One region of the Idiomarina sp. UBA3176 genome, then DNA from elsewhere that is predicted to be linked to it. Evidence: riboswitches for the same ligand, from Rfam matches in the RefSeq annotation. Region 1 holds a riboswitch; the other holds the start of a gene.

Region 1 (5,137 bases):
GCCGCCGACGAGTACGCTATAGGCATTCAAAATGGCGAAGTCACTAATGTTCACGAATATCAAGACGCCATGGGCTTTAAAGAAATTGCGCTTGAACGCTTAAACCGTATTAATGATAAAGAAGCAGAAAAAGCTGAAGAAGCCATTAGCGAAACCCGCAAGGTCATCAGTAACCTTGAAAACCTCTGGCCTACTACTACCCCAGAAGGTGAATTTGAGGGAGATCCTAGTAAAATTTACGGTGCTGCCTCTCGTATTGAACTGGAAGCACGCAGCATTTAATACCTACCAACCTGCATTCGGCTTACTTCTTTTACACATAAAGGAGTAGGCCTGAGTTACCCCTTCATTTCACTCGCAAAAGCTCATTAAAGCAGTATTCTAAAGGCATCTTAAGTCAATTACGAAGGTGTCGTTATGAGCATTCAGTCTCTTTGCAAAATTTCAGTCATTGCCGTGTCATTAGCTGGCTTGTTTATGAGCCAGTCAGCCAACGCAGGCGAAGGCGAAAACGTTTACAAAAAATATTGTCAGGCATGTCATCAACCAAATGGCAAAGGCATGCAGGGCGTATTTCCTCCGCTGGCAGGAAATACAAATATCAAAGATAACCCCGACTACATAGCTAAGACAATTATCAATGGTAAGTCCGGCGCGCTAACCGTTAACGGAACAAATTACAACGGAGCTATGCCGCCCATGGGTTATCTGAAAGACGCCGATATCGCGACCTTAGCTAACTACATCAATACCGATCTTGCAGGCGGCAGTGAGACTATCACAGCCGAAGCCGTTGCCAGTTTGCGTTAAACCTATTTGTTATCAGTTAAAGGAAAAATAATTATGAAAACTCTAAGCTTATCAATTATCAGTGCCTCTCTTCTGGCTGCTATGGCGTCAGCGTCAGCTCCGGTTAATGCGGAAGAGCTCAGCCTTAAGCACGACAGCGAATATGTCATTGATGGTAAAATCTTTGGATTACCAGAAGCTAAAGTCTACCGCGAAGACTACAACGGCCCGGCGGTTGTTGGCGACTATCTGACTCAGGTTCCAAACATAGCGAAACTTGACTACGAAGGTAACAAAACTCATGACATACGCATGGATGTTTTCTCTCAGAAAATAGAAGTAGCACCGGGAGTAACCTATTCGGCCTGGACATTCGGTGGCTCAGTACCCGGCCCGGTATTGCACGTACGTGAAGGTGACCGTGTTATCTTCAAAATGAAAAACCGCTCTGACGAAGAAGTGACTATTACTAAGCCAGTTAAAAATGGTGCTCCATTCATTCAGCAACTGCAGGCCAACGGTTATCAGAATAACCAGCCAGTCGTTAACCCAATGCCCCACTCTATGGACTTTCATAGTGGCACAGTAGCAGCGGAAGACAAATGGCGTACCATTTCTCCGGGTGAAACTATTGAGTTCGAATGGATAGCCAACTACGCGGGTACTTATATGTATCACTGTGGTACTTCCAGCGTACTCATGCACACAGCTATGGGCCAATACGGCGCCGTTGTGGTATCTCCTAAAGATGGCTACCCAACTGACAAAGACGTTGATAAAGAATTCGTTCTGGTTCAGTCAGAGCACTATTTGGAAGAAGCCTCAGAAGGTAACTACATCTATAACCACGGTGCAGCTTTAGACCGCCAGCCAAGTCATGTGACCTTTAACGGACATGTTGCAGCACTTAGCGACAACCCTTTACGAGCGAACGAAGGTGACCGTGTGCGCTTACATGTTTTAAACGCAGGTCCTTCAGGCACTTCCAGCTTCCACGTAATTGGTGCGATTTTCGACCGCGTCTGGTACGAAGGTGATCCGCGTAACGAATGGTATGGCATGCAAACCGTGCTGCTGGGTGCCAGTAACAGCGCAACCATTGAATTTATTGTTCCGGAAGAAGGCATCTATAAGTTGGTCGATCACGAATTTGCTGATGCAGAGCGTGGCGCAGCTGGTGCATTAATTGCCGGTCCGCGTAAAGAGAAATAAGGGGAAACTTATGGTTAAGTGGCTTGGAGTTGCAGGTGTTTTATTGTCACCCTTAGTGCTCGCTGATCCAGTTCTGATCAATGGTGGTACTTTCGAACCTCCGGTCTTACTGGACAAAGAGCGCCTCAGTATAGAAATGGAAAGTTTCATGCTGGACGCAACCCCTGTCACTAACCAAGAGTTTCTGGAATTTGTCATTGAACAACCTCAGTGGCAGCGAGACAACATCGCTGCCCTATTCCATGATGGAAATTACCTGAAGCATTGGGATGATAATACTGGATTTGCTAAAGGCAAAGACAACGAACCCGTCACTTATGTATCCTGGTTTGCCGCACGCGAATACTGCTCCGCACAAGGTGGCCGTTTGCCTGGTCTTAACGAGTGGGAGTATGCGTCGGTCAAATATCGGCAACAGCAGAACATCAGCGACGATGATTATGCCCGTAACCTGTTTGCCTGGTACAGCCAGCCACACAGTGCGAAACAACAAACCGTCGACCCAAATGCTGAGCAATTGATGCACATGCACGACCGTGTCAACGAATGGGTAGACGACTATCAATTATTATTAACCAACGGCGATGACGTCGATTTGCTCTCCGGCTCATGTGGCGACGGAGCGCGCTTTATGTCGAGTTTTAGTAACGCCAATTACGCCACATTTTTCCGTTATCAGTCACGCAGTGATTACGCCCCGCAAAGTGCGACCAGCACTATGGGTTTTCGTTGCGCATACGACCTGGAGAACGACCATGAATAAATTGCTAAAATTGACCGCCCTGGCCTCTTTGATCTTTGCTGTCCAGTCTTTTGCGCAGGATCACTCGCATCACAATATGCACAAGAATCAGACAGCTAACGACCACAGCAATCATACGGCAATGAACGCAGCAGAGGTCTCTCACTCCGAGTCGGTATACCAGATAGATGCTACCTGGAACACGCATAAGAATAGCCAACTCAAGCTTTCAGAACTTGAAGGTCATCCCGTTATTCTTTCCATGATTTATGGCAGTTGCACCACCGCCTGCCCAGTGTTGGTCCATGACGTAAAACGTTTATACAGCAAGCTGGACGAAGACACTAAACAGCAAGTTAAGCTCGTTATGGTGAGTTTTGACACCGATCGCGATACACCCGAGGCACTCGCTGACTATGTTAAGCAGTATCAACTTAACAATGACAACTGGCTGTTTCTGAACGGTTCGGAGCAGGATATCAGAACCTTAGCTACAGTACTTGGCGTGAGGTATCGACAGCGTCCGGACGGTGATTTTGATCACAGCAATTTGATCACTATTCTCGATAAACAAGGGCTTATTGTTGAACGCATAGAAGGCCTAAGCCAGCCAATGGAGAAGCCAGCTAACGTTGTCGCTAAACTGGTTAACGATTAACAGCGGTTGCATTCGCTCTAAGATTTTGTTCCACTAAAAAGGAATCTTGTCGGAGTGCCGGTAGCTTTCTTAATGAAGTTACCGGCTGAGACCGCAATTGCGGGATCCGTTGAACCTGATCAGGCTAATACCTGCGAAGGGAACAAGAGAGCATCAGCATGACACGACCGTTGTTTCTGCGCTGATGTTCCTTTCAACACTCCTGACAAGCATCTCTAACATCAACAAAATGAGAGAATGCTATGTCAACTGCACCATCGAATAACCGTTTAAACCGCCAACAGGCTGAATCCTTCTTATCATCACTATCCGGGCATTATTACCCTAATTCCAGCCGTGAATTTATTTCAGGCAGCAACAAAGACATCCAGGTCCCCTTTCGTCGCATTCACCTTAGCGAAACCCTGCACCAGCCCACACCGGACGTGAAGTTACCACCGAACGAGCCGGTGGACGTGTATGATACGTCCAGCGTCTACGGTGACCCGGAAGCTGCAATTGACGTAAAAGTGGGTTTGAAAAAGGTTCGTGAGAACTGGATTCAGGATCGCCATAGCGAGAATCAGCAATATAATCAAGGCATTACGCAGTTAGCTTACGCAAGGCGCGGCGTGATCACCCCTGAGATGGAGTTCATTGCACTGCGCGAGAATATGGGTCGGGAGCACCTTGAAAACCCCATAACGCCGGAATTTGTGCGCGACGAAGTCGCCAGTGGACGCGCGATTATTCCCGTTAATACCCACCACCCCGAATCAGAACCAATGATTATTGGCCGCAACTTTTTGGTTAAAGTGAATGCCAACATTGGTAACTCATCGGTTAGTTCGTCTATTGAAGAAGAAGTCGAAAAGCTGGTATGGGCGACTCGCTGGGGCGCTGATACCGTAATGGACTTATCTACCGGCCGTAATATTCACCAAACCCGGGAATGGATCTTACGCAACAGTCCAGTGCCTATTGGTACTGTGCCTATTTATCAGGCTTTAGAACGGGTCAATGGCGTTGCTGAGGATCTGAGCTGGCCAGTATTTAAAGACGTACTGCTGGAACAGGCTGAGCAAGGTGTGGACTATTTTACGATTCACGCCGGCGTACTGCACGACTTCATTAAACTGACTGCAAAGCGAGTTACCGGCATAGTCTCCCGTGGCGGTTCGATAATGGCGAAATGGTGCATGGCGCACCAGCAAGAAAGTTTTCTTTATCAGCACTTCCGCGATATCTGCAAAATTTGTGCGAAATATGATGTGTCGCTGTCTTTAGGTGACGGCCTGCGCCCCGGTTCCATTGCCGACGCCAACGATGAAGCTCAGTTTGCTGAACTGAGAGTACTCGGCGAATTGACTCAAATTGCCTGGGAGTACGATGTACAGGTGATGATAGAAGGCCCCGGCCATGTGCCCATGCATAAAATTCAGGAAAATATGGATGAGCAGTTAAAGCACTGTCACGGCGCGCCGTTCTACACCTTAGGGCCGCTAACCACCGATATAGCACCCGGTTACGACCACATTACCTCAGGTATTGGTGCTGCCATGATTGGCGCGTTTGGCTGCGCCATGCTCTGCTATGTTACCCCGAAGGAACACTTAGGCTTGCCTAACAAGGAAGATGTAAAACAGGGGATGATCGCTTACAAAATAGCGGCTCATGCGGCCGATTTAGCCAAAGGACACCCAGGCGCTCAGGCGAGGGATGACGCTATGTCAAAAGCCCGCTTCGAATTCCGCTGG
Region 2 (5,137 bases), on a different contig from region 1:
ACCAACCACGCCCATTGCAGCAGGTGCCAACGAAACGGGTATTTCGCGCCATCAGGACTCTCCTTTGCTGCGCTTTGCTGACGCTGCCATTGCCACCAACCATAGCCTGCCAACGCAATGTAGATTGTTTGCAGCAAAGACTCCATATACAACTTACCTTGCCAGAACAAGACAGCGTATATAGTACAGCTGACCGCCGCCGCAGCCCAGCACCACTGGCGCTGATGCGCCGCCAGCACTAAATACCCCAAAGCCATGACTAAAGCCGTCAGCTCCCAGGGGGAACTGACCATCAACTGCTCAAGCCAGGACTCGAGCAAAGACTCAGGCATTATCCGGCCTTAAGTCTTTGTTAATAAACTTACAAACCAGAACATTCGACGGCACATTCTGGAAAAGCAGCTCCATTTCTTCACCCATAATGCGCATAACGTCCTGCATTTCACCAAATACTTGCGTACTCATGGTGTTGGTCAGAACCGTTAGTTCTGAATGCTGATTTAAACGCTCAATAAAATCTTTAATGGTATCCAGGTAATTTTCAGCCAGTGGATACAGCGACATTTCTACTGAAACTTGCATATTAAGCTCCCTTAAAACGATTTTCTGACAGTGATACCAAAACGACGTGGCTCACCGTATTGAACGTAAGTTTCTTCATTTTCATAACCAGTTCTGGGGTCGTTGGCAAAGTAAAAACCGCGAGTTTCGTAGTCTTCATCCGTTAAATTACGCCCCCATAAGCTAAAGTGCCAATCCTGATAATGATAGTTTAGCGCAAGGTGCAACACTGCCATGCTGTCCGCTTTTTGGTTATGCGAGTCAGAGAAGTAGAACTCGTCTTTCGCGTCGGCCTGAATCACCCACTGGAAGTTCTCGCCTAACCAACCTTCAAAGCCAATATTCAACTGATAATTAGGCGCTTGCGCTTGCTCCCGCCCGGTCATATCGGTGCCGTCTTCGGTAACAAAACCTTCAATTTCGGTTTTTAACCAGCTGGCCGAAGCGAAAACCGCCAACCAATCCGTAAACTGATTGCGAATTTCCGCTTCCAGACCGTAACCTGTGCCTTCAGCGGCGTTCTCAATGTAACCCACAAATGACTGGTCTCGGTTTACCCAGCCCTTGAGCTGCACATCGTCACGCCAATGGTAAAATGCGCTGACTCTTGAGGTTAAACGCCCATCGGCACTGCTGCCTTTTACGCCAAACTCGGTACTCCAGAGCGTTTCCGGAGCAAAGGTTGAGCGGTCTAACAAGTAGTTTTCTAATTCTTCCAGACCCTGATCTTCAGCTTTTCCTAAAGCTTCACCATTAACGCCACCGGCTTTGTATCCGCGCGCCAGAGTCGCGTACAGGTAACTGTCGTCAGACGCCTGATAGCGGACACTGAAATTACCACCCACCATGGTGTCTTCAGGTTCAGCGGTAATACCGCGACTGTCGAGGTAGTCATTGTCGTAACGTTCTACCCGCAAGCCAGTTATAGTACTAACCCGGTCACTCCAATGCTGAGTTAGCTCACCATAAATAGCAACGTGATTGCTATCATAGTCGCTGTTGAAAATGCTTGGCTGGCCTAAGTCCCAGTTAAAATAGTCACGTGTCAGCTGAACCGATTTGTCGTAATAGTACAAACCTAAAACCCATTCGCTATCAATACCAAACAGGCTTTCGGGCTCGTCGGATACCCAGCGAACTTCGGCGGTTTTGTCGTCACGGTCGCGGAAGTACGCGTCAAAAGCTGAGTATTCCCAGCCCGGAGCGATACCTTCATAGGTCCAGTCTTCGTCGTAAGCGTAGCCGGTGTCTGCATCCAGGTAGTTAACAGACATTTCCAGACGGCTGTTGTCAAAACCCAGGTAACTGAGCTGCAAGCGCAATGCCTGACTTTCTAAGCGGTCAAAACCCGGTTCATCGGACAAAGTTTCGCGGGTGTTGTCGAGACTAAACGCATCGTAGCCATTGTCGACATCGTTATAGTGCAGAACCGTTTGCAGCAACCAGTCTTTACTGAGCTCTGTATCCAGCTTGAAGCGCGCAGTGAGTTCGTCGCGCTGTTCCGTGTCATCACGCTCAAGATAGGTATTTTCAATGTAACCGTCTTGCTGAAACTGGCTGACCGAGAAGCGGGCGTTACCTAACAGCCCTAGGTTTCCGCCCATAGCAAGGCCGCCCATGGCTTCGGAATAGTTGCCTGCTGATAGCTGAAACTGGCCGTTAAAGTCGCTGCTCGGTGCGGTGCTGTCCAGCAACAATAAACCGGCCATAGCGTTCACGCCAAAACGTCCGCTTTGCGGACCGCGAAACACTTCCACGTGATCAATATCGAAAAGCGATGCGGCACTGCCTAATCCGCTGTAATCAATACCATCAATTATCAAACCGACCGAGGGCGTTACAGGATCAACAAACTGAGAGCGCTCGCCAATACCACGAATTTGAATAAACCGAGCCGTGGAAGTACCACCCGAGAAATTCACGTTGGCCAAACTGTTCAGAGTGTCTTGTAAATGCTGTGAGTGACGCTGTTGCATCGCATCTTTATCAATAATAGAAACGCTGCTGGTGGTTTCATTTAAGGTGCGGCGGTGAAAGTCACCACTCACTTCAATAATTTCAATGTCTTTTGTATCTTGTGTGTCCTCTGCTGCAAAGGCAAAAGCGGGAACACTGGATAACGCAGCGGCAATGCTGGCTGCTAAGTATGAATTGATTATTTTCATGGATCATTTCCTCAAAACAAAGTCAGAAACGATCCGGTAAGGCTGTATTAGACGGGTTTTCTACCATCCCTACGCCAGTATTAACCGGATCAGGTTTTAAGGGTTCGCTAATGCATCTCAGCCGTTGCCGGCACCCCTTGGTAAAGCGGCGTCAGTATAACGCAGCTTGTTAGTTAAACAAATTTACTTTCAGTGCAATTAAATAAAGGACAGAGCGTCGCCGTAAAGGTTTTCTAACGGTACGTCTTTAGCGACAAAGTCGTCGCGAATAACGCGTATCATTTCGAAACGGCCAGCCATGTAAATTTCACACTCAGGCAGACTTTGCTCACGGGCCATAACCGCGTGGTGCACTAAACCAATAGAATAAGCCCAGTTGTTATCCGCGTCTTCGACCACCGGATGATAATCAAAGTGCTCGTACTGGCTTGCTAAGCGTTCCAGTTCGTCATGCAAATACAGGTCGCTTAAGCTTTTTGCACCCCAGTAAAGTGTCAGAGGCCGCTCTGGCGACACACGTAAATGTTGCTGCAAAATAGAATAGGTATACGAGAAACCGGTGCCACCAGCAATTAACACTGCCGGCTTAGTGTTTTCCTGACGGTAAAACGCAATACCGTCCGGCGCATCAATTTCTAGTTCCCCATCGTCACGCACTTTATCCAACACTTCCATGGCATAGCTGTTGTCCGGCGTAGCGCCAACATGAAGTAACCACTCACTTTTATTGGACGGGCACGACGCAATACTGAAAGGCCGCTTATCTCGTTCGCCCATCACCACCATAAGGTACTGGCCTGCTTTAAACTCAACCGCCTGCGGCAATTGTAAACGCACTTCCCACACAGCATCCGCCAACTGGCGCGAAATTTTAGCTTTACAGGTCATTTGTTGACTCATTCACGACTCCATAATATTCAGTTCGTCCCACAGCTCGTCAACACGCTGTTTTACCTCATCGCTCATGACGATTGGTTCGCCCCACTCACGGTCGGTTTCACCCGGCCATTTATTGGTGGCGTCCATTCCCATCTTTGAGCCCAGTCCGGAAACCGGTGAAGCAAAATCAAGGTAATCTATTGGCGTATTTTCGACCAGGGTCGTATCACGTGCCGGATCCATCCGGGTTGTCATAGCCCAGATAACATCTTTCCAGTCACGCGCATTTACGTCGTCGTCACACACAATCACGAACTTGGTGTACATAAACTGACGCAAGAAAGACCAGACACCCATCATCACACGCTTCGCGTGACCCGGGTACTGCTTCTTCATAGTGACTACGGCCAAACGGTACGAACAGCCTTCCGGTGGCAAATAAAAATCGACAATTTCTGGGAATTGTTTTTGCAGCAACGGAATAAAAACTTCATTTAAAGCAACGCCCAGCACCGCAGGTTCGTCCGGTGGACGTCCGGTATAGGTGCTGTGGTAAATAGGATCTTTGCGGTGGGTCACATGAGTCACGGTAAACACCGGAAACTCATCCACTTCGTTATAGTAGCCGGTATGGTCGCCATAAGGCCCTTCTGCCGCCATTTCACCCGGCTCTATGTAACCTTCCAGAATGATTTCAGCGTGCGCAGGTACTTGTAAGTCGTTACTGAGACACTGCGTTACTTCGGTTTTGCTGTCGCGCAACAAACCGGCAAAGGCGTATTCCGACAAGCTATCAGGCACAGGGGTTACCGCACCCAAAATAGTCGCAGGGTCTGCGCCCAAAGCAACTGACACCGGGAACTTTTCGCCCGGATGCTGCTGGCACCATTCCTGGAAATCCAACGCGCCGCCGCGATGCGACAACCAGCGCATAATAAGCTTATTCGGACCCAAAAGTTGCTGGCGATAAATGCCTAAGTTCTGACGTTCTTTATGCGGACCTCGAGTTACCGTAAGACCCCAGGTCACCAAAGGCGCAACGTCGCCCGGCCAGCAGTGCTGAATAGGCAGCTTGGTTAAGTCAACGTCGTCGCCGCTCATAACCACTTGCTGGCACGGTGCCTTTTTAATGCTTTTTGGCGACATACTCAGCACTTTTTTGTACTTAGGCAGTAAATTCAACGCGTCGCGAAAGCCTTTAGGAGGCTCAGGCTCTTTTAAAAAGGCCAGCAATTTGCCCACATCCCGTAAAGCGGTTACTGACTCCTGACCCATGCCTAAAGCCACGCGGTCGGGTGTGCCAAACAAATTAGCCAATACAGGCATATCATGGCCTTTCACGTTTTCAAACAATAAGGCCGGGCCTTGTGCTTTTAACGTACGGTCTGATATTTCGGTAATTTCGAGGTAGGGATCGATCTCTTGTTGGATGCGCTTAAGTTCACCGCGCTCCTCGAGGAGCGCGATAAAGTCACGCAGATCTTGATATTTCATACGCCACTTAACTGTTGCGTTGACGTTTCATCGATTCG

The links. A riboswitch is a leader RNA that binds a small molecule or an ion and turns the genes downstream of it on or off. The one in region 1 is predicted to bind thiamine pyrophosphate.
Region 2: it holds a riboswitch for thiamine pyrophosphate, as region 1 does, so the genes downstream of both, B2U97_RS06345 (TonB-dependent receptor) here and thiC (phosphomethylpyrimidine synthase ThiC) in region 1, are expected to answer to the same signal.

Annotation. Positions count from the first base shown of each region.
Region 1 is NZ_DEXU01000023.1:137,502-142,638, reverse strand. Features, by position in the region: gene B2U97_RS10240 (hypothetical protein) at 1-282, shown strand, start outside; gene B2U97_RS10235 (c-type cytochrome) at 418-810, shown strand; gene B2U97_RS10230 (multicopper oxidase domain-containing protein) at 844-2,001, shown strand; gene B2U97_RS10225 (formylglycine-generating enzyme family protein) at 2,012-2,764, shown strand; gene B2U97_RS10220 (SCO family protein) at 2,757-3,401, shown strand; TPP riboswitch at 3,442-3,560, shown strand; gene thiC (phosphomethylpyrimidine synthase ThiC) at 3,644-5,137, shown strand, end outside.
Region 2 is NZ_DEXU01000015.1:77,227-82,363, reverse strand. Features, by position in the region: gene pnuC (nicotinamide riboside transporter PnuC) at 1-332, opposite strand, end outside; gene B2U97_RS06350 (YkoF family thiamine/hydroxymethylpyrimidine-binding protein) at 325-582, opposite strand; gene B2U97_RS06345 (TonB-dependent receptor) at 594-2,726, opposite strand; TPP riboswitch at 2,776-2,874, opposite strand; gene fre (NAD(P)H-flavin reductase) at 2,925-3,626, opposite strand; gene ubiD (4-hydroxy-3-polyprenylbenzoate decarboxylase) at 3,627-5,099, opposite strand; gene rho (transcription termination factor Rho) at 5,107-5,137, opposite strand, start outside.